DNA from 2 places in the Hominimerdicola alba 7 genome. Region 1 is predicted to be linked to the other one. Evidence: predicted binding sites of a transcription regulator. Region 1 holds the regulator's gene; the other holds the start of a gene.

Region 1 (11,501 bases):
CTGAGACCATAGCTTACGAGATAACCAAGATGCGGCTTAAAAAGCCTTCCATAGAGGATGCTGTGCTGGGGACTATGGATATAATAGACGGTGCATACTCACTGGTGGTAATGTCACCTACCAAGCTGATAGCAGTGCGCGATCCCTACGGATACCGTCCCCTTTGCTACGGTACCATGCCTGACGGCGGTTATGCGGTGGCCTCCGAAAGCTGTGCGCTGACTGCCATCGGTGCTGAGTTTGTCAGGGATATAGAGCCGGGAGAGATGCTGATATTCTCAAATGACGGTATGCGTTCGGACAGATCGCACTGCGGCATCAAGCCAAAGCAGACCTGCATATTGGAGTACATATACTTCGCAAGACCCGATTCGGAGATAGACGGTGTGAGCGTGCACAACGCAAGACTAAGGGCAGGGCGGATACTGGCTGAGGAAAGTCCTGCGGATGCGGATATAGTTATAGGCGTGCCTGATTCGGGGCTTGATGCGGCACTGGGATTCTCACAGGCATCGGGCATACCCTACGGCATAGGGCTGATAAAGAACAAGTACATAGGGCGAACCTTCATAGCGCCTACGCAGTCAACAAGGACGGACAAGGTGCGCATAAAGCTGGCAGCAGTCAGCGATACGGTCAAGGGCAAGCGTGTGGTACTGGTGGATGACTCAATAGTTCGCGGCACCACGGGCGGACGAATAGTAGTGCTGCTGCGTGAGGCAGGGGCTAAGGAGATACATTTCCGTGTAAGTGCGCCTCCCTTCCTGCACCCTTGTTATTACGGCACTGATATAGACTCGGAGAAGGGTCTGATAGCAGATCATCACACACCCGAGGAGATAGCAGCCATGATGGGTGCAGACAGTCTGGGATATCTGCCTGTGGAAAGAGTAGACGAACTCAACTGCGGCGCAGGCTGCTGCAAGGCTTGCTTCAACGGAGAATACGGCACAGCCATCCCCAAAGGCGCACACAAGGACAGGTATGAGATGAAGATATCCCTGACACGGGATGCCAATTCGCAGCTTACATAGTGATGATGATATGTTTGCTTCTCGACAGCCTTTGTCAGCTATGACAAAAGATGCCGGCACTGGCGAAGTGACCTGTCAGCCAAAACAAAAGATACAGCAAAAACGCAGCTGCACCGGAATGTGCGGCTGCGTTTTATTTTCATTATACATACAAGACCGGCTTATCTGACGATCGGTAGGTTCATTAATGTATGTCCTAATACCCTCAAAGGCTGCCGAGAAACAAACTGCCCGTCACATCAATAAACGTAACGTGCCGGACCTACTTGAAGATGTCCTTCAGCTTGTCCAGCTTCTCCTTGAAGATGTTCTTCTTGGCATAGTTCTTCTCATTGAGGGAACGCTCGAACTCGCGGAGTTTTTCCTTCTGCTCACGGGTAAGATTGCGTGGAACCTCAACATTGATACGCACATAATGATCGCCGTGATCGTTGCGGTTAAGCTTTTTGATACCCTTACCCTTCAGCCTGAATACAGTGTTGTTCTGTGTACCCTCGGGGACTGTGTACTTCACCTTGCCGCATACCGTCGGTACGGTTATCTCATCGCCCAGTGTTGCCTGTGCGTAGGTTATGGGTATGTCTGTCCATACATCAAAGCCGTCACGCTCGAATATAGGATCGGGACGTACTGTGATATTGATATGCAGATCGCCGCTGGGTCCGCCGTTGGTACCGCGGTGTCCCTCACCTGCAACTCTCAGTGTCTGACCGTCGTCGATACCTGCAGGTATGTCGATATCCCTCTCGACACTCTTCTTTACCATACCCTGACCGCCGCAGGTCTTGCAGGGGTTATCAACTACCCTGCCCTTGCCGCCGCATCGCGAACAGGTGGTAGTCTGAGATATATTACCGAAAGGTGTTCTCTGGCTTATCCTTACACTACCGGTACCATGACAGTCGGGACAGGTCTTGGGTGAAGAACCTGCTGCCGCACCTGTGCCGTTACAGTCGGGACAGGTCTCGTTCCTTGCATACTTCATCTTCACTTTCTTGCCTGTGCAGGCTTCCATGAAGTCGATAGTAAGGTTTGCACGGATATCAGCACCGCGTCTTGGTGCGTTGGGGTTGGCTGAACGTCCGCCGCCGCCGAAACCGAATCCTCCGAATATGGAATCGAAGATATCGCCCATATCGCTGAATCCGCCGAAGCCGCCTGCACCTGCACCGCCGCCGTAATTGGGGTCAACGCCTGCATGGCCGAACTGATCGTATCTCGACCTCTTGTCAGGGTCGGAGAGGACTTCATAAGCCTCATTTATCTCCTTGAATTTCTCCTCTGCTTCCTTATCTCCCGGGTGAAGATCGGGGTGATACTGCTTGGCAAGCTTACGGAATGCTTTTTTCAGCTCGTCCTCCGAAGCACCTTTCTGCACACCGAGGACTTCATAGTAATCTCTTTTATCTGCCATATATATCGCTCCTATATCGGTATAGCCCCCGTCCCGCATACGGAACGGAGGCTGCCGTTATCATATCGAATTAGTCTGCGTCAGTGAACTCAGCGTCGATAACGTCATCGCCGCCCTTGTCGCTGTTGTCAGCCGCACCTGCAGCTGCGCCGCCCATGTTCATATTGTTGGGGTCGAAGCCCTGTGCGCCGCCCTGTGCGCCTGCCTGCTGGTATACCTTGGTAGCTATACCCTCGAAGGTCTTCTGCAGTTCCTCGGTCTTAGCCTTGATATCAGCAGAATCTGTACCCTTCAGAGCTTCCTTCAGAGCAGCGATCTTAGCCTCGCAGTCGCTCTTGTCAGCAGCATCTACCTTATCACCGAAGTCGTTCAGAGCCTTTTCAGCCTGGAATGCGAGCTGGTCGCCGTTGTTTCTGATGTCAACTTCTTCCTTCTTCTTAGCGTCCTCAGCTGCGAAAGCTTCTGCTTCCTTAACAGCCTTGTCGATGTCTTCCTTGGACATATTTGTGGAAGAAGTGATCGTGATGTTCTGCTCCTTGCCTGTGCCAAGATCCTTAGCGGATACGTGAACGATACCGTTAGCATCGATATCGAATGTTACTTCGATCTGAGGTATACCTCTGGGAGCAGGAGCGATGCCGTCAAGACGGAACATACCCAGCTGCTTGTTATCTCTTGCGAACTCTCTCTCACCCTGGAGAACGTTGATATCAACAGCGCTCTGGTTATCAGCAGCGGTGGAGAAGATCTGGCTCTTCTTGGTAGGTATAGTTGTATTTCTCTCGATGATCTTGGTGCAAACGCCGCCCATGGTCTCAAGACCGAGGGACAGAGGAGTTACGTCCAGCAGCAGCAGACCGTCCTTAACGTCGCCGCCGAGAACGCCGCCCTGATATGCAGCACCGAGAGCTACGCACTCATCGGGGTTGATGCCCTTGAAAGGCTCCTTGCCGATGAATCTCTTAACAGCTTCCTGAACTGCGGGGATTCTTGAAGAACCGCCGACCATCAGTACCTTCTGAAGATCGCCTGCGGAGAGACCGGAGTCGGAGAGTGCCTGTCTTACAGGACCCATTGTGGACTCGACCAGATCAGCAGTCATCTCGTTGAACTTAGCCTGAGTAAGTGTCATTTCCAGGTGCTTGGGACCTGTGGAATCAGCAGTGATGAAAGGCAGAGAAATTGTGGAAGAAGGAGTAGAAGACAGCTCGATCTTAGCCTTCTCAGCAGCTTCCTTCAGTCTCTGCATAGCCAGCTTGTCAGCTGTGAGGTCAACGCCCTCAGCAGTCTTGAACTCAGCTACCATCCAGTCGATGATCCTCTGGTCGAAGTCATCGCCGCCCAGCTTGTTGTTACCTGCTGTTGCAAGAACTTCTGTAACGCCGTCGCCCATTTCGATGATAGATACATCGAAGGTACCGCCGCCCAGGTCGTATACCATTACCTTCTGATCCTCTTCCTTATCGATACCGTAAGAAAGTGCAGCAGCGGTAGGCTCGTTGATGATTCTCTTAACAGTCAGACCTGCGATCTGACCTGCATCCTTTGTTGCCTGTCTCTGAGCATCGGTGAAGTAAGCGGGGACTGTGATAACAGCCTCAGTTACCTTTTCACCCAGATAAGCCTCAGCGTCAGCCTTCAGCTTCTGGAGTATCATAGCGGAGATCTCCTGAGGAGTATACTCCTTGCCGCCCATGCTTGCCTTATAGTCAGAACCCATGTGTCTCTTGATAGAGATAACGGTGTTCTCATAGTTTGTTACTGCCTGTCTCTTAGCTACCTGACCTACAAGTCTGTCGCCTGTCTTGGAAAGACCTACAACGGAAGGAGTAGTTCTTGCACCCTCACTGTTGGGGATTACTACTGCTTCGCCGCCTTCCATAACTGCTACACATGAGTTTGTTGTACCAAGGTCTATACCAATAATCTTTGCCATAAAATATCATCCTTTCAGTTCATATGAAGTTCAAGTGATCTTAACTTGTTATTGACGTTTATAATATCCTGCTACGGATTAGCTACGACTACCATCGCATATCTGATGACCTTATCGCCTATCCTGTAGCCCTTCTGGAATACCTGAGCCACAACGTTCTCGCCAAGCTCGGGGTCTTCTATCTGGTTAACTGCATTTGCAATATTGGGGTCGAATACCTCGCCTACGGGGTCTATAGCTTCGATGCCAAGCTTTGCCATCGCATCGGTGAACTGCTTGAATATCATCTCTATGCCCTGCTTGTAGGCTTCGTCCTGAGTTTCGGTACCCAGTGCTCTTTCAAAATTATCCAGCACAGGGAGTATGTCAGCCACCGTATCAGCCTTTACCGAAGCTGATATATCCAGTCTTTCCTTAGCAGAACGCTTACGGAAGTTATCGTACTCAGCCATGAGCCTGAGGTACTTGTCCTTAGTATCGGCAAGTTCTGCTTTCAGCTTATCCTCCTCGCTCTGCTCAGTGCTTTCGTTATTCTCCTCATTCTCCGTTTCCTCAGGAGTATCAGCTGTATCCTCAGCCTCTTCCGTCAGTTCCTCTTCCAGCTCTTCCTTTATTTCTTCATCAAAAGCCAAATCCAGCGCCTGCCTTTCCTATTTGTCATCATTATCATCCTTCTCGGATATCAGGTCTGTTATCCTAGAAGTGAAGTACTCAAGATATGGTATGAATTTTGCGTAATCTATCCTCATGGGGCCTATAAGTCCCAGCGCACCTGCCATTTGTCCGTCCTTTGAGAACGGTGCGGTTATCATCGAGGAATTGTGTATCACAAAGCCGTCCGTTTCAGGTGAGAACTTTACGTTCAGTCCTGAGAACGTGCCGTCAATGAAAGCCATGAGTTCCTTTTCATTATCAAGGAAAGATATTATCTCGCCCTGATCAAGATCCTTGCAGGTCAGCAGATTCTTCTGTCCTTTAAGGCTCACGCTCCTATCCAGCTCCTTTGTCATTTTAAGAAGCTCGGACACCAGCGGAGAAAGGGTCATCATGTAAGCGCCCATAGCCTCAGTGAGTTTTTCCATATTCGCATCGGATATCTCACTTATGGGAACACCGCTCAGGTTCTGCTTGACGAAGTTATCAAAGAACTCCAGCTGTTCATGTGTAAGGTCGAATTCCAGCCTGCACACCTTGTTCTTGATCTCGCCGTTCGAGGTTATCATAAGTATGACGTACATCCTCTTGCCTGTGGGTATTACCTCCACCTTGGATATCAGCGAGAACTTAGGTGTTGAGTTTGCCACAACCGTAGCACACTTTGTAAGCTCAGCCAGCGCAAGTGAAGCGCTCTCCACCAGATCCTTCTCCGTTACGAAATCATCGGGCAGCATACTGTCGAGCTTTGTCTTTTCTTCCTCACTCAGAGGATCCTGTTCCATCAGCTTATCGACGTACAGCCTGTATCCCTTGTAGGTGGGCACACGTCCTGCCGATGTATGTGGCTGTTCAAGATAGCCCTGCTTTTCAAGCTCTGCCATCTCATTTCGTATGGTAGCGGAGGATGCCTTGACATGAGCCATTATCGCCTTTGAGCCAACAGGCTCACCCGATACTATATATTCATCTACCACCGCAGATAATATTTTAAGTTTTCTGTCGTCCATCAGCTCACCGCCTTGCTTGCCCGTATCCGCGTGATTAGCACTCGCGGCTTTCGGGTGTTAGCACTCATTCTCTTTGAGTGCTAAGTATAGTTTAAACCTTTTTCTCCATTTTGTCAAGACCTTTGGGAATTTATTTTCACCAAACTTGTAAAATGCTCAGGGAGCATATTGTACACATTAAACAATTCATCACACTATATATTATATCCCGACAAAAAAAGACTGCCGAGATGATCGGCAGCCTCTCAAAGGGGTATGAGTTTTGAAAGCATGAACTATCCGGATCCAAAACTTTCAAACAGTTATATAATATACTATTTTACAGGTTTTGTCAAGCCATCAGGAATAATTTCCCCCCTTACCGCATACCACAGGAAAACCTGAAATAAAAAGGGCTGCCGAAATTAACGACAGCCTATTTATCATATATTATTCATTTTCTTCCCTCGGGTGGTCTGCCGGTGATGCCGTACTTTTTAAGTATCATCCGCATATAATTATCCCCAACAAGGAAAACGATCAGGTAAGCCACGATAAAGCTTATCACCATAGACTTTCCCCACATTATTATATAAGGAGGTCTGTGTGCTATGGGGATCTTGAAGAAGTTTATGGTCACCATTGCTGTGGTTATAACAGGCGTATAGATAAGGTCTGATACAAAGCTGCCTACCGTTCTGCGACCCATAGGGCTTTTCACACCGACTTTTTCGCACGCACTGTCTTCCGCCTTCTTTATTGGTACGATACATCCTATAACAAGGCTTATCACCAGGCTTTCAAGAAAGCTTACAAGAAATGCCGCAGGTGTGAAGCTCCCCGAAGTGAAGGTGCCAACAAATGACAGGCAAAGGCTAAGGGTGACACCCATCATTATACTCATACTCATCTTTATCTTTTTTTCCATCGATCGTTCCCCCAATTTATCATACAGATAAAATACTATCTAATAATATTACATTTTTTTTACATAAAGTCAAGCGTATTTTTATTTTTCGTTTATTTTGACAATTTTTGACCAATACTTCAATGCGTTTTGACCAAAAATTCGCTTGACTTTTTTGGTGATATATTGTATAATGAATTTGATTTTTAAATTTTACCGATCATGCAAATGCTGTTTCATAATATTGCATCGTTTCGGAAAAAGGCCAACAATACCGATCTCCGCAGCCATGCGGCAGTGTTTGTTTTTTATTGACAGGAGTCTGATAATATGCGTAAAACCAAGATAGTATGCACCATAGGTCCCGCTACGGATGACGAGAACATCCTCAGGGATATGATGAAGAACGGCATGGATGTTGCCCGTTTCAATTTTTCACATTCCGAGCATTCCATTCACCAGCAGAGATTTGAGACCATAACCCGTCTGCGCGACGAAATGGGACTTAATATAGCCACACTGATGGACACAAAGGGTCCTGAGATAAGGCTCAGGGATTTCAAGGATCACAAGCCTGTGACGATCAATGACGGCGATATGTTCACCCTGACCACAAGAGATGTGGAAGGCGACAATACTATCTGTTCCATAACCTTCCCAAAACTGCCCCAGGATATCACCACAGGCACAAGGATACTCATAAACGACGGTGTGATCGAGCTGAAAGCCGTTAAGATAGATTCCACAGATATACAGTGCGAGGTCATACACGGCGGCGTGGTATCAGACCACAAGGGTATCAACGTACCGGGAGTTAAGCTTTCAATGCCCTATATATCCGATGCGGATATGGCTGACCTTGCCTTCGGTGCGAAGATGGGCTTTGATTTCATCGCGGCATCATTCGTAAGGACCGGTGCTGACGTTACATATCTGAGAAAATTCACCCAGAGTCTCGGCTGGTTCAATCCGAGGATAATCGCAAAGATAGAGAACGCCGAGGGTGTTGAGAACATTGACGAGATACTTGAAGCCGCTGACGGCATAATGGTAGCAAGAGGCGACATGGGTGTTGAGATACCTTTCGAGAATATACCTGCAATACAGAAAGAGCTTATACACAAGGCTTACAATGCAGGCAAGCAGGTCATCACTGCAACACAGATGCTGGAATCCATGATAAACAATCCCAGACCTACACGTGCGGAGATAACCGACGTAGCAAATGCTATATATGACGGAACTTCGGCAATAATGCTCTCGGGTGAGACAGCAGCAGGCAAATATCCTGTTGAGGTAGTAAAGACCATGAGCCTTATAGCTGAGACCACCGAGGGAGATATCGACTACGTGCGCCGTTTCCAGAAGCGTGATGATATCGACCACCCCAGTATAACAGACGCTATCTGCCACGCTACAGTCACCACAGCCCACGACCTTAAAGCGGCTGCCATACTGACAGTTACCAAGAGTGGTGCTACAGCACGTATACTTTCAAAGTACAGACCCGATTGTCCCATAATAGGACTGACCACTGACTCCGTTACCTGCCACCAGATGAATATGTCATGGGGCGTTCTTCCGGGTCTTGTTGATGAAATGGACAACACCGATGAGCTTATCTCCCGCGCCATAAGAGTCGCACTGGAAAAGGGCTACATCAAGGAAGGTGACCTGGTAGTAATCACAGCAGGAGTACCCCTCGGTATAAGCGGCACAACCAACCTGATGAAAGTAGAACGCGCCTAGCCCTCGCGCGGGCACGCAACACGTCACTTACAAAGCTAGTACGGTAAGTTTGTTTCTCGGTGCCCTTTGAAGCTTGCAAACAAACACAGCTGCCCTAGCCAGGGTCGCCGACACGTCACCAACATTGTTATGACGGGCAGTATGTTTCTCGGTGCCCTTTGAAGCTCGCAAACAAACACAGCTGCCCTAGCCCGGGGCGCCGACACGTCACCAACATTGTTATGACGGGCAGTTTGTTTCTCGGTAGCCTTTTAAGCTTTGAGATCAATCGCAGCTGTCATCGTGCGGACGTTCCCACAGCAGGAGTAAAAGAATACAAGTAAACTGCCAATGAAGCAGAGTGCGCTGTCGAGCCAAACCTTTAGCTTCATTGGCAGTTTTGCATCTGTCTCATCCTGACAGCAGATATCCTGTTGCAGGATTCAGGGTTGACATTTCTGCTGTTTTGTTATATTATAGTATAGGTCTGCCGATTCAGGAGTGTACAGCTTTGTTCCACAGGCAGACAAAGACGGCGTGATTACAGCTGTACACGGACGGCTGATACATTTATCCGTTCTTCACCGCCGTACTATATTTATTATTGGAGTACGTATAATGAGTTTGAAAAATACGCTGACCATCTGGTTCGGCAAATTAATGGTCAAAACACTTCGCCTGCTTGGCAGGGATGCAGGCAACGCGCCGGGTCTTGTACTGTGGGAGCTGAATAAGGACTGCCTGAAAGCCTTCAAGGTTGACTGCCCCATAATCGCGGTAACAGGCACTAACGGCAAGACTTCGGTCACAAACTACCTGAACCACATCTTTGAAAGCACAGGCAAAAAAATAATCACAAATAAACAGGGTAATAATCTGGACACAGGCATAACTTCCCTGCTTTTGCAGAACTGTGATATGAAAGGCAGAGTAAAGGCAGATTATCTTGTGCTTGAAGTTGACGAGAGCCATGTGCCCGTCATATTCTCCAAGATGAAGCTTGAGACCCTGGTACTGCTGAACTTCTTCCGTGACCAGCTGGACAGGAACGGTGAAGTGGAAACGCTTATACTCAAGGTTAAGAAATTCCTTGAAACTTACGAGGGCAACGTGGTACTCAATGCCGATGACCCAAACGTTTCCCGTCTTGGACTTGCAAACCCGAACAACAAGAATATCTACTATTTCAGTGTTGACCGCTATGCAGGTGCTACCGATAAGCCCTACGAAGTGGGTGAGGGTAAGTTCTGTCCTTCCTGCGGGACCGAGCTTGTGTATGACTACTATCAGTATTCACACGTCGGAAAGTTCCGCTGCCCCAAATGCGGATTCGGTGATGTAAAACCGTATATGACTGCAAAGAACGTTAAGCTGGACGTGCCCTCTGTTGAATTCGAGGGTGAGGAGTACAAGATCTCACACAACAGCATATACTACGTTTACAATCTCTCGGCTGTATACACAGCAGCCAGCCTTTACAACTTTGATAAAAAGGTGCTTCACGAAACCTTTGAGAAGTTTGAAGTAAACAACGGCAGACTTGAAAAGTTCAGCGTGGACGGCAGTGAGCTGCTGGTAAACCTTGCCAAGAATCCTGTTGGCGCCAATATGACACTGAGAGTTATGAACGAGCACAACGACGATAAGGAGCTGCTTTTTGTCCTCAACGATAACCTTGCCGACGGTCATGACGTATCGTGGATATGGGATATAAATTTCTCGGTATTCAAGGATGTTTCGAGAGTTGTCACAAGCGGCACAAGGGCATACGATATCGCAATAAGGATAAAATGCTCGGGCTACGACCCCGATAAGATAGTTGTCAGACCCGATCTTGATGATGCTATGGACGAGTTCTTCAAAAACAAGGGCTGCAAGTATGCCATAGCAAATTATACCGCCATACAGCCCACACGTGCGGCTATAAAGCGATACAAAGCAAAAGCGGAAGGAGGTCAGGGATAATGGAAAAGCTGAAGATACTGCATATGTACCCTGCCATGCTGGACCTTTACGGTGACAGCGGAAATGTTGAGATACTTTCCTACCGATGCAGGATGCGCGGCATAGAAACAGAAGTGATAAAACACGATCTCGGTGACAGGGACACTGATTTTTCGGGCGTTGATATAGTATACCTGGGCGGCGGTGCCGACTTTGAACAGCAGCTGCTTGCTGATGATCTGCTGGGACTTAAAGATGAGATACGCAAAGCTTACGAAAGCGGAGTATACTTCCTGATGATATGCGGCGGCTACCAGCTTATGGGACAATACTACAAGGACTCCAACGGCAAGAAGATACCCGGTCTGGGACTATTCGATTATTATACTGCAGCATCCACCAACAAGCGCGAAAGATGCATAGGCAACATAGTGGTCGAAGCTGATCTCAGCGGCGAAAAATACAAGGTCATAGGCTTTGAGAACCACGGCGGACAGACAACTAATGTTACCTCGCCTTTCGGAAAAGTCCTGGCAGGCAACGGCAACGAATTTTCCAGCACCACTGAGGGCTACACCGAGAAAAATGTGACCGCCACCTATCTTCACGGGCCTCTACTTTCCAAGAACCCGAAGCTGGCAGATCACATAATATCCTACTGCATGACAAGAAAGACAGGTACAGACTATGTCCCTGCACCTATAAATGACAAGCTTGAGGAGGACTGCCGCAGTCAGCTGTTTGAAAGACTGCTGAAATAGCAAGGAGTATGCTATGTTCCATTTTTTCAGGAAAAGATCCGCAGATAATGAGCCTGCGCTGAAAAAGCGGATACAGGCTATGAAGTGCCGCAAGATCAATTTTGTGGATGATGATTTTGAGGGCTTGTGCAGAG
Region 2 (11,501 bases), on a different replicon from region 1:
ATAATAGTACTTTGTGTACTCATTTATCATATAGTCTGTGCTGGCGATATACGTGCCCTCGGGGTGGAAATCCGTAGGCGCCATGGTGAATGAGGGACTGCCTACAAGTTCCTCAAAGACAGGGTATTTATCAAGGGCGTATCTGCATATCGTAGAGATATCCTTTGCGGTGGAATAATTCTGCTGGGTAAACAGGCCGTGGGCATTTGAGAAATGGGTGTGCTTCAGACCCAGTTCGGATACCTTCGCATTCATCATATCGACAAATCCCGATATATTTTCCCCGACGTTTATCGCTATTATATTGGCAGCCTCACAGGCTGAGGGTATCAGCAGTGCTGCCAGCAGATCATAAGCGCTGACACTCTCGTTGGGCTGGATATCCGCAGTAGCCGCACCCGTATCATAAAGTTCGTCAAAAGCCTCGGTGCCTGCGGACATCATTTTATTTCTCAGGGTGCTTTCATCACCGCCAAGCTCGTCCAGCAGCACCACGGCTGTCATAAGCTTTGTCAGGGATGCAGGCGGTACTTCCTTTTCGCTGTTGATATCCACAACCACTTCGCCCGAATCCATATTTACCATATAAACACAATCGGAATAAAGCTTCACTTCACTGCGCTCACCGTCGGCATCGACTGTAGTCGGCACAAAGCTCAGCGCTGACGCTGTAAAGCTGCCCATATCCGCAAATATCAGTGCCGCACAGAGCAGCGCTGCTATCACACGTAGTTTCTTCTTCATCTATACATGACCTCTTTGTCCAAAATTCTTAAACATTATCAGTATAGCACAATCCCGTGTCTTTTGCAAGCGGCTTTTGGCGAAAATGGCGTGAAAAATATTACGGCACTATTTTGCCCCCGACATATCGGCTGCAAATATAACAGGCCTGCCGTTTTTAACAGCAAGACGAAGTTCCCTGCCGCAGCCTGCAAGTATGCTGTCACAGAGGATGTCCTCGGCATCCTGCTCGACAAATCGGCGGATATCACGGGCAGAGCCGCCTGAGGAAAGACACTTTTCAGCGGCATAGTTTTCACATTCGCGGGATATCTCCAGGGTATAGCCCAGCTTCGCGGCACGCTCCGAAAGTTTAGCAAGTTCCATACCTGCGATACGGCGCAAAGTTTCGATACAGGGCGGTTCAAATACGATGATATCATCCATGCGGTTTATCAGTTCGGGAGAGAGGACTTTTTTCACCGCCTGCCCGATATCGCGCCTGCAGCTTTCTCCGTCATGGCTGAAAAAGCCTGCGTGCTTTCTGTCTGCCAGTTCTGCCGCACCTGCATTTGTGGTGAGTATCACTGTCAGTTCTGACAACTCTGCCGTTCTGCCTGCGCTGTCGGTAATGACACCCTCCTCCAGCATTTGCAGCAGAACACCGAAAACATCCCTGTGAGCCTTTTCTATTTCATCGAAGAGAAGCACTCCGCAGGGACGGCGGCGGATAAGTTCAACCAGTCTGCCGCCGTCCTCATAACCCACATATCCTGCAGGTGCACCTATCAGCTTTGCGACGCTGTGGGGTTCCATATACTCGCTCATATCCAGACGTATAAGGCTGTCACTGCCGTAAAGCAGAGCTGAGAGTTCTCTTGCGAGCATGGTCTTGCCAACGCCTGCCGGACCTGCGAACACGAAGCTCCCCACTGGTCTGCCTCCCCTTTCAAGCCCCAGTCTGCGCCGCCTTACGGCGCGGGACACTGCCGCTACTGCCCTTTCCTGACCTATGACGGTACTGTTGAGTTTTTCCTCCAGATGTCTGAGAGCCTCACGTTCATCTGTATCGGCACAGGTACATACGATACCGGTACATCTGCTGACGGTCTGTTCCAGTATATCACGGGTCAGAACGGTGCGCCTGTGTGCTTTTGATATCGCATCGAGATATCCGCCTCTGTCGATCTCACCCGCGAGATACTTTTCAAAGGCACGCTCGGGGGTACGGTCTTCACCTGCTGCCAGCCCTGCCGCACTGCAGGCACCGTCAAGGAGCTCCAGTGCTTTATCCGGGAAATGTTTATGCTTCATATAGCGTCCGCTGAGTTCCACCGCACTGCGGCATACTTCCTCGGGTATACTGACCTCGTGATGATCCTCCAGTCTTCCCTTCAGCCCCACGAGTATCCTGTAAGCGGTATCCTCATCCGGTTCGCTTATATCCACCCTGCAGAAGCGCCTGTCCATAGCAGCATCCTTTTCTATGGTGCGGCGGTATTCCTCGGGAGTTGTCGCGCCTATTATCTGTATTCTTCCGCGTGCAAGGTCGGGTTTCAGTATATTAGCGGCATCTATGGCACCCTCTGCCGCACCTGCGCCCATGATATTGTGGAGTTCATCTATAAAAAGGATAACATTTCCTGCCAGCGAAGCTTCATCAAGGCAGGCTCTCAGACGTTCTTCAAAATCTCCGCGGTACTTTGCGCCCGCAAGCAGAAGAGTTATATCCAGTGCGAATATGCGCTTATCTGCCAGCTGAGGCGGTACGCTGCCTGATATTATCTTTACGGCAAGCCCCTCAGCCAGTGCTGTTTTGCCTACACCTGCATCACCTACAAGACACGGGTCGTTCTTGCGGCGGCGGCAGAGTATCTCCATAACAAGGCGGAGCTCATCATCCCTGCCTATAAGCGGATCAAATCCAAGACACACTGCAGGGTCGGTCAGCTCGGTACCATAGCGTGAAAGTGATTTAAGGTGAGGCTGATCTCTTCGGGAGATACAGCTTCCGGCACCGGTCAGGCAGTCAGATGCTATCCTGCGCTCCTCGGCATTGAGCCTGCGGAGTATCTGCATGGCGCAGCTGTCCCTGCAGCGCATAAGCCCTGACAGTATATGCTCACTGCCAACGCTTTTTCCTCCCAGACGTTCCGCAGCCTCCAGCGCTTTGCGTACATTTTCGGTCTGTGCAGTTTCGGGTGTCATACAGGGAGTGCCCCTGCCGATAAGATCATCCATTTCATCACATACCCGTTCAGCAGTAACGCCGTACCTTTTCAGCACAGCCTCCGCCGCACCGCAACAGCTTACAAGCGCAAGCAGCAGATGCTCACTGCCCACATAAGTATGACCGCGTTCACCTGCCAGCACAGCAGCCCTCCGCAGGACTTTCCTGCCCGTTTCAGTATAGTTCTCATAGCTCATGCAAAACACCTCCGCAGAAAGTATAGCCTTATAGGATAAAAGTATTCAGAGCCGCTTGAAATATGCAGCGCTGTAACCATTTTTCCAAAGCAGCATAATATATACCATAAGGCTCACGCAGCCTTAAATAAACAACAAGGGAGTCGATACTATGAATTTCGGAACAAACAACGTATGGTGGATAATCATTCTCATCCTCATCATCGGTATGTCAGGCTGCGGCTGCTGCGGATGCAATAACAACTGCGGCTGCTGATAGGCAGCACACCGAAAACAGGGGGCAGCGCTGCTGTCCCCTATGTTATTGTATACGCAGTTATGGATATCAGAGTATAAGGCATATAAGTCCCGAACAGCCCTCATTTATCATGCGCTCCACCGTTTCTTTAAGGCGCATACGTGCATCATCGGGCAGTTTTGAAAGCTTTGTGTAAAGCCCCTCGCTCACAAGCTCATGCAGTGATTTTCCGAAGATATTTGAGCCCCATATCTTATCGGGCTCCTTCTCAAAATCGCTCATCATGTACATAACCAGCTCCTCGGATTGCTTTTCCGATCCGACTATGGGTGCTACCTCGGTATTAATCTCAGTACGTATCAGATGAACGGCAGGGGCCTGCGCCTTCAGTCGTATCCCGTACTTGCCGCCCTGTCTTATTATCTCGGGTCCTTCCATAGTGAGTTCATCGGGTCCGGGCATGACTATGCCATACCCTGTGCTCTCCATCTGTGTGATCGCATCTTTGTACTTTGCAAACTTCCTGCGTATCTCCACCAGTTCCAGTATACGCGGCAGAAGTTCGTTCTCTCCGTTTATCTCAATACCTGTTGCCTCGCCTATCACGCGGTAGAATAGTCCGCCGGAAAGTTCTGCTGATATGACAGCCGAACCGCTTCCTGCATCTATGGATCTGACAGAACAGCTTTCTATATACTCACATCCGCCGATAGTATCAGCACACGCGGATATCTGCCTGAGTGTTTCAACGCCCTCGGCGGCTTCACGTATATGAGCAAATACAGCTTCTTTCAGCCAGTGCCCCCTGCCAAGGGTGTTTATCCAGCCCGGCATGGCTATACCTATCTCCCGAACAGGGAATGAATACAGCACATTTGCCATTATGCCCATTATATCTTCATCTTCAAGCTCGGTGCAGTTTACCGCCATGACATCGGTGCTGTATTTTTCACTCAGCTGTTTACAAAGCTGTCGGGCTTCATCACTGTCAGGGTCTTCGGTGTTCAGCAGGACCGCAAATGGTTTTCCTGCAGCTTTGAGTTCGTTTATGACCCTCTCCTCGGCTTCTTCGTATTCATCACGTGGGAGATCGGTAAAGCTTCCGTCTGCGGTGATCACAAGACCTATAGTGGAATGCTCAGTTATCACCTTGCGGGTGCCGACCTCTGCCGCCATATTGAAAGGTATCTCGGTATCGAACCAGGGAGTCATCACCATACGCGGAGCTTCTTCCTCGATATACCCCTGTGCCGAGGGAATTATATAACCCACACAGTCGATGAGCCGCACATTGAAGCTGGCTCCGCCTTCCAGCGATACATTCACCGCTTCTTCGGGTATGAATTTAGGTTCGGTGGTCATGATAGTACGTCCCCCTGCGGATTGGGGAAGTTCGTCCTGCGCCCTTTCTCTGCGGTACTCACTGCTGATATTGGGTATAACCAGTTTTTCCATGAACCGTTTTATGAATGTGGATTTGCCCGTTCTCACGGGTCCTGCCACGCCTATATAGATATCTCCGCCCGTTCTGCGGGCTATGTCTGTATATATATCCCTGCTCACCCTTGTATGCCCCCTTACCCTCTGATAACTATCATCCTGCCGTCGTCTATACTGTCAGCACCGTCAGGAAGTCCGTTGTCCTCTCTGACAGCTTCAACTGTTGTACGGCAGCGCTTGGCTATATCCCATATATCCTCATTCTCACCGCACCTGCACAATCTCAGTGTACAGCTGCTGTCACGGGTCGCCGGCTTATCCTTATTAAGTATAACGCTGCTTACCAGCTTTGTGCCGCTTCCGCCGTTCAGCTTATAAACTACGCGCACATCCGTCCTGACCCTGATAGTACCGCCGTCACCGAGATAATACGAACAGCCTGCTGTTTCAGCATAGGCTTCAAGTGTACTTTCACTGCTTTCTTCGGGAACAGCCGCTTCGGCTTCGTATGTACTCTGTCCCTCTATACAGAAGATACCGCCTTCACTGCCCTCTCCCATGACTGAGCAGGTCACTCCGCCGGATATGCGAAAGGTATTCCCGTCCTTTCTTATGGTAGGACGTGTGCATGATGCATAGTGGTCATACACAGCGCCGACTGTGCCGTCAGGTGCGGCAAGGGTGCATTCGGATATACAGGATATATGCTTTTCATCTCCGCTGTCTGAAGATATCTCAACTATCTCATCCGGAAGACAATCATACTCGGTGGAGTATGCATCAGTCACACCGACACCTGCCCCCGATTTCTCTGCCGTACAAAAGACATCAAGTTCCAGTTCCCACTCCACGGTATTATCCTCTCCGCCGCCCGCCGTAATACTGCAGCCCGATGGCTTGACCCTGACACTGACCCTGTAGCTGTCATCAAGACCTTCCATATCTATCATACGGCTGAAGGGCAGGGTAAAACGAAGATCCTGCACACGGTCAGCGCCTGTTTTATCTATACAGGTACACAGTGCTTCCAGCTCGGCTTCTCCCTTTACCGCTAGCTTTCCCGCCACTATACGCTGCTCTGTCCTTGTTACTGAGCAGCCTGTGCGAAGCACTGTTCCGACAGAGGGCTTATCATCAGGGAGGGAGGTCTGCTGGATAACTGTTATTCGCTTTGATGCATACAGCCTTTTAACAGGATAGGTGACCGTCTGCTTACGCAGCTGTATTCCGCAGCCGCTGCCGCCTGTAACAACAGTTTTTTCCCGCTGACAGCACACCTTTACCGATGCGCATAAAGTACCCCGCACATCTATCCGTCTGCTGCCCTTTGCCCGACAGGACAGCCGCAGGCAGTTAAGGTCTATCATTACCTCGGGCGAACTGCATTCACCTTCTATATCCAGGGTACGGCTGATCTCCGCATTCTGCTCTATGCAGTTTATGCGGCCGCTTCCCTCGGTAAGGTACAGCACCCTCACGGTAACGGTGATATCAAATGCCAGTCTCCCGTCGCTCACGCTCTGGGATGTGAGCTGAGGTTCTGCAGTACACCTGAGTATCCTGAAAACATCAGGATAATAATCAGGCAGAACTATATCCCGTTCCAGCGGCAGTTCCTCAGTGCGGTCAAGGGCTTTTTCGGTCACGCACACAGTGTCTGATATAAGTCTGAGTTCATCGTTCATGTTTATTTCCTCCTGTTTATAGGATAGCCTTTTGCTATAAACATGATATGCCTGTATTCACAGGATTATTCCCCTATGAGCCGTGATCGCAGCAAACGATGATCTCAGACAGGATATATTCTATGTGCTTGACAGGCTGGATGGCTGTGACAGTTCAGCATATACTATCATCCCACCCGAAGGCACAGGCTTCACGCCCATAGCGGTGAGCCATGCAGCGTCCCTTGAAGGCAGGTGCTTCGGGTGACGCTTTGAAACAGGCGGAAAGACGGTGGTTTTCACAGGCGATACTTCTTCGCCGGAACCGTTCATGCCTTATCTCACAAACGGAGCTTACCTCTACACGGAGTTACCTGCTTATAACTCACCTGTACACCTGCATATAGATAAGCTGAGAGCAGTCATGCCCGAACTTGCAAAGCGAAATATCAAAGTATTCATAATGCACCTAGATGACGAGGAGGCACTCTGTAAGACCGCCGCGGAGATAGGCGCAGCTCCTGCTCCGATGTACACGGAAGAATGATATAAGAACATAAACACAGCAAGACCCCGATACCGCAACGATATCGGGGTCTTATAATGTATCGATATATCACACGCCGACGGCGCTGCTTCAGATCATTTTTTCCTCATTATACTTCCATACTTCTTCTGTATCAGATGATGCCTGCTGCCTTGAAAGCCTGCTCGAGATCTGCGATAAGATCATCGGCATCTTCAAGTCCCGATGATATCCTTATGAGGTTAGCAGGGATATCAGCCAGCTTGAATTCTTCCTCATTCAGCTCAGAGTGAGTGGTATTCGGAGAATCAACTATCAGTGAACGGGCATCACCGAGATTTACATGATAGTGGAACAGCTTTATATTATTAAGGAATGTCGCTTCCTGCTCGGGTGTTGCCTTTATGCCGAAGCTGAGCACTCCTCCGCCGCCGTTAGTGAGATGCTTATCTGCCAGTGCCTTGAACTTGTAATTCTTTGCACTGGGATGACGTACCCATTCAACAGCAGGACTGTTTTCGAGATACGCAACTATCTTCTCAGCATTCCTTGTCTGCTTTGCAACTCTCTCCGAAAGTGTTTCAAGACCTATGATACCCAGATATGCATCCTGAGGCGAAAGTGCTGCGCCAAGGAGATTAAGGTATACAAGAGTAAGTCTGAATATGAAGAAGTTGTCTGCGAATATATCAGCAGGCGACTTGCCCTTTAGCATTACTATCTTTTCATAGAACTGAGGATATTTCTCGGGGGTATAATAGCTCATATTGCCGTTATCGAGGATAAGTCCTGCGATGAGGTTGCCGTGACCCGTAAGAGATTTTGTAGCTGAATATACTACGATATCAGCACCGTGTTCAAGAGGTCTGTAAAGGTAAGGTGTCGCAAGGGTGTTATCTACCACCACGGGAACACCGTGTTTGTGTGCCACCTCGGATATAGCATCTATATCCAGCAGATAAGCGTTAGGGTTGCTGATGGATTCAACATATATACCCTTTACATCGTCAGTGATCTCAGCCTCCAGCTTTGCAGGGTCAAGCACTGCATCGGTTATCTTGATCTTAACACCCAGTTCAGGGAAGAGTCTGTCAAAAGCATCAATGGTGCCGCCGTATACGTAAGGCGATGCAAGTATCGTACCGCCCTTTGCAGCCAGGTTAAGCAGAGTATAAGATATAGCAGCCATTCCGGAGCCTACTGCAACAACGTTCTTTGCACCGTCGAGAGCTTTTACTCTCTCTGCAAAGTAAGTTACAGTGGGATTGCCTACTCTGGTATAAAGGTAGCCTGCCTCCTTGTAGGTGAAAAGGTTCTGTGCGTGCTCGGTATCTCTGAAGTCGTATGCCGCTGTCTGGTATATGGGAGGCGATACTGCCTGCTGATTATCTCCGGGCTCATAGCCTGCTCTTATTTTTTTGGTGTCGAATGCGAGTTCGCTCATAATATTACTTCCTTTCGGTATGTTGTTTTCGATGAATCCAGTTTAACCGAAAATGCTCCAAAGGTCAATAATAAAGCACGATAACGTTATCATAACAGCCTGTCGGGAATGTTCGCAAAGGGCATTATGGTGCACCTGCGGCACTCATCGGATCTCTCATAAATGAATTCTCCTGCCAAAACACGACAACGTTATCACTTTGCTGTTACGGCGTTTTTCCAAAGCAAGACGCTGTGCGGCAGCATCAGAAAACCGAAATACGGCGCAGTATAAGATAACGCTATCACAAATGCCGGAAAGTTAAATTATTTTTATATCTCTCGATTATTTTTATACATTATGTGCCTTGACAAACAAAAACTAATATGATATATTAGAAAACAATAATTCATAGTAAAGAGGTGGGAAATATGACCCTTCAGCAGATGCACTATGCACTGACAATAGACAAAAACGGTTCAATGAACAAAGCTGCGGACAAGCTGAATATATCCCAGCCGACCCTGACGAGCGCCATGCGTGAGCTTGAAAAGGAGCTTGGCTTTGAAATATTCCTGCGCACCCACAAAGGCGCTGTACCTACAGCAGAGGGTGCCGAGTTTCTGCGCAGCATAGGACTTATATACAGACAGTACGAGCTGGTATGCGAGAAATATTCGGATAAGGATATGAAAAGAAAATTCGGTGTATCTACCCAGCACTATTCCTTTGCGGTGAATGCATTCATTGAAACCGTAAGACAGTTCGATACACTGGAATTTGAATTTGCTGTACGTGAAACAGAAACGCTGAAAGTCATCGAGGACGTGGGCAGCCTTAAAAGTGAGATAGGTGTACTTTATATAAGCAACTTCAACCGAAGATCAATAAACAAACTCCTCGAAGAAAATGAACTGTCCTTCACGGAGCTTATAAAGTGCAAGGCTTATGTATATATGTGGAAGGGACACCCCCTTGCAAAGGAGAGTTCTCTCAGCCTTGAACAGCTTGCACCCTACCCATGCCTTTTCTTTGAACAGAACGGTCATAACAGCCACCTGTATGCCGAAGAGATACTGAGTGAGAACATATACCCCCGTTCCATAAAAGCTACCGACCGCGCTGCCATGGGCGAGCTTATGCAGAAGCTGAACGGATACACCCTGTGCTCGGGTATACTGTGCAAAGAATTCTCAAGTGAATATGTGGTAGTCCCATACCGCGATGATACCGACAACCCCAACAGCATCATGGAAATAGGCTATATACGTAAGAAACACGGCTCTCTCAGCGAGATAGGGCAGAAGTATATTGAAGAACTCAAAAAAAGTCTTGAGCTGAATGCAGAAGAAAATGTTTAGTTTATGTAAATAAAATGTAGACATTTTATGTAAACTCTTGCATTTTTATCTATATGAGGTATAATAGATTTAGCACTCGGATATGTTGAGTGCTAAATCTTTTTGTTTATAATTTGTAAGGAGCTGAAATATAATGGAAACCAAGCAGTTCAAAGCGGAGTCCAAAAGACTTCTGGATATGATGATAAACTCCATCTATACTCACAAGGAGATATTCCTGAGAGAGATAATCTCCAATGCCAGCGATGCTATCGACAAGCTGTATTTCAAGTCCCTGACCGATACGAGCGTAGGTCTCAACAAGGACGATTTTGCTATACAGATAAAGGCTGACAAGGAAGCCAAGACCCTTACTGTCGAGGATAACGGTATCGGTATGACAGAGGAAGAGCTGGAGAACAATCTGGGTACTATCGCACAGTCGGGCTCTCTTGCATTCAAGACAGACAACGACCTCGGTGAGGACGTTGATATCATCGGACAGTTCGGTGTAGGTTTCTATTCCACTTTCATGGTTGCCAAGGAAGTTCGCGTGCTGACAAAGGCTTATGGCAGCGACAAGGCTTTCCTGTGGAAGTCCAACGGCGTTGACGGCTACACCATCGAGCCTGCTGAGAAGGAGACTGCGGGCACTGTCATCACTATGGTGCTGAAAGAAGATACCGAGGACGAGAAGTATTCAGAGTACTGCGAGACATGGCGCATACAGCAGCTGGTCAAGAAATATTCCGACTATATCCGTTTCCCTATAAAGATGGACGTTGAGCATTCCAACTATGCTGAGGAGGGCGAGGAGCCTACCACCACCATTGAGACAGAGACTCTCAACAGCATGACACCTATCTGGAAGAAGAACAAGAGCGAGCTGACCGATGAGGATTACAACAAGTTCTACTCCGAAAAGTTCATGGATTATCAGGAGCCTATCGCTCACATACATTCCAAGAACGAGGGTATTGCTACCTATGATGCTCTGCTGTACATTCCTTCAAAGGCGCCTTTCGATTACTATTCAAAGGATTACGAAAAGGGTCTCCAGCTGTTCTCCAGCGGCGTGCTGATAATGGACAAGTGTGCAGACCTTCTGCCTGACTGGTTCAGTTTTGTAAAGGGTGTTGTTGACAGTGAAGACCTTTCACTGAACATTTCCCGTGAGATGCTGCAGCAGGACAGACAGGTCAAGATAATCGCAAAGAACGTTGAGAAGTCCATAAAGAACGAGCTGGCAAAGCTGCTGAAGAACGACCGTGAGAAGTATGAGAAGTTCTTTGAGGTATTCGGTCTCCAGTTCAAGTTCGGCATTTATCAGAGCTACGGTGCTGCCATAGATACCCTGAAAGACCTGCTTCTGTTCAAGTCCACCTTTGAGGACGGCAAGAGCGTAACTCTGAAAGAGTACGTATCCAGAATGAAAGAAGATCAGAAGTACATCTACTATGCCTGCGGCGAGACCAAGGAGCGTATAGACAAGCTGCCCCAGATCGAGAAGATCAAGGACATGGGCTATGAGGTTCTCTACATGACTCAGGACGTTGATGACTTCTGCCTGAAGGTAATGCTGAACTATGACGGCAAGACATTCAAGTCCATAAGCGATGCCGATGTTGATCTCGACACCGAGGAGGAGAAGGAAGAAGTCAAGAAGCTGGACGAGGAGAACAAGGATATGTTCGCCTTCATGCAGGAAACTATCGCTGAC

The links. The regulator HrcA, encoded in region 1, represses chaperone genes, less so after heat shock. The targets are predictions, from matches to a motif close to TGTTAGCACTCNNNNNNNNNGAGTGCTAACA.
Region 2: the regulator HrcA is predicted to act here: its motif matches at 9,870-9,900, upstream of htpG (molecular chaperone HtpG).

The regions. Positions count from the first base shown of each region.
Region 1 is NC_014825.1:304,145-315,645, forward strand. Features, by position in the region: gene purF (amidophosphoribosyltransferase) at 1-1,034, shown strand, start outside; gene dnaJ (molecular chaperone DnaJ) at 1,297-2,448, opposite strand; gene dnaK (molecular chaperone DnaK) at 2,519-4,384, opposite strand; gene grpE (nucleotide exchange factor GrpE) at 4,456-5,016, opposite strand; gene hrcA (heat-inducible transcriptional repressor HrcA) at 5,035-6,048, opposite strand; gene RUMAL_RS20065 (hypothetical protein) at 6,482-6,955, opposite strand; gene pyk (pyruvate kinase) at 7,265-8,683, shown strand; gene RUMAL_RS20075 (MurT ligase domain-containing protein) at 9,281-10,627, shown strand; gene RUMAL_RS20080 (type 1 glutamine amidotransferase) at 10,627-11,367, shown strand; gene RUMAL_RS22210 (hypothetical protein) at 11,381-11,501, shown strand, end outside.
Region 2 is NC_014833.1:3,004,037-3,015,537, forward strand. Features, by position in the region: gene RUMAL_RS13540 (D-alanyl-D-alanine carboxypeptidase family protein) at 1-744, opposite strand, end outside; gene RUMAL_RS13545 (AAA family ATPase) at 853-3,150, opposite strand; gene spoIVA (stage IV sporulation protein A) at 3,476-4,951, opposite strand; gene RUMAL_RS13555 (DUF3794 domain-containing protein) at 4,966-6,513, opposite strand; gene RUMAL_RS21845 (hypothetical protein) at 6,596-6,760, shown strand; gene RUMAL_RS13560 (hypothetical protein) at 6,785-7,039, shown strand; gene RUMAL_RS13565 (O-acetylhomoserine aminocarboxypropyltransferase/cysteine synthase family protein) at 7,173-8,462, opposite strand; gene RUMAL_RS13570 (LysR family transcriptional regulator) at 8,873-9,802, shown strand; gene htpG (molecular chaperone HtpG) at 9,936-11,501, shown strand, end outside.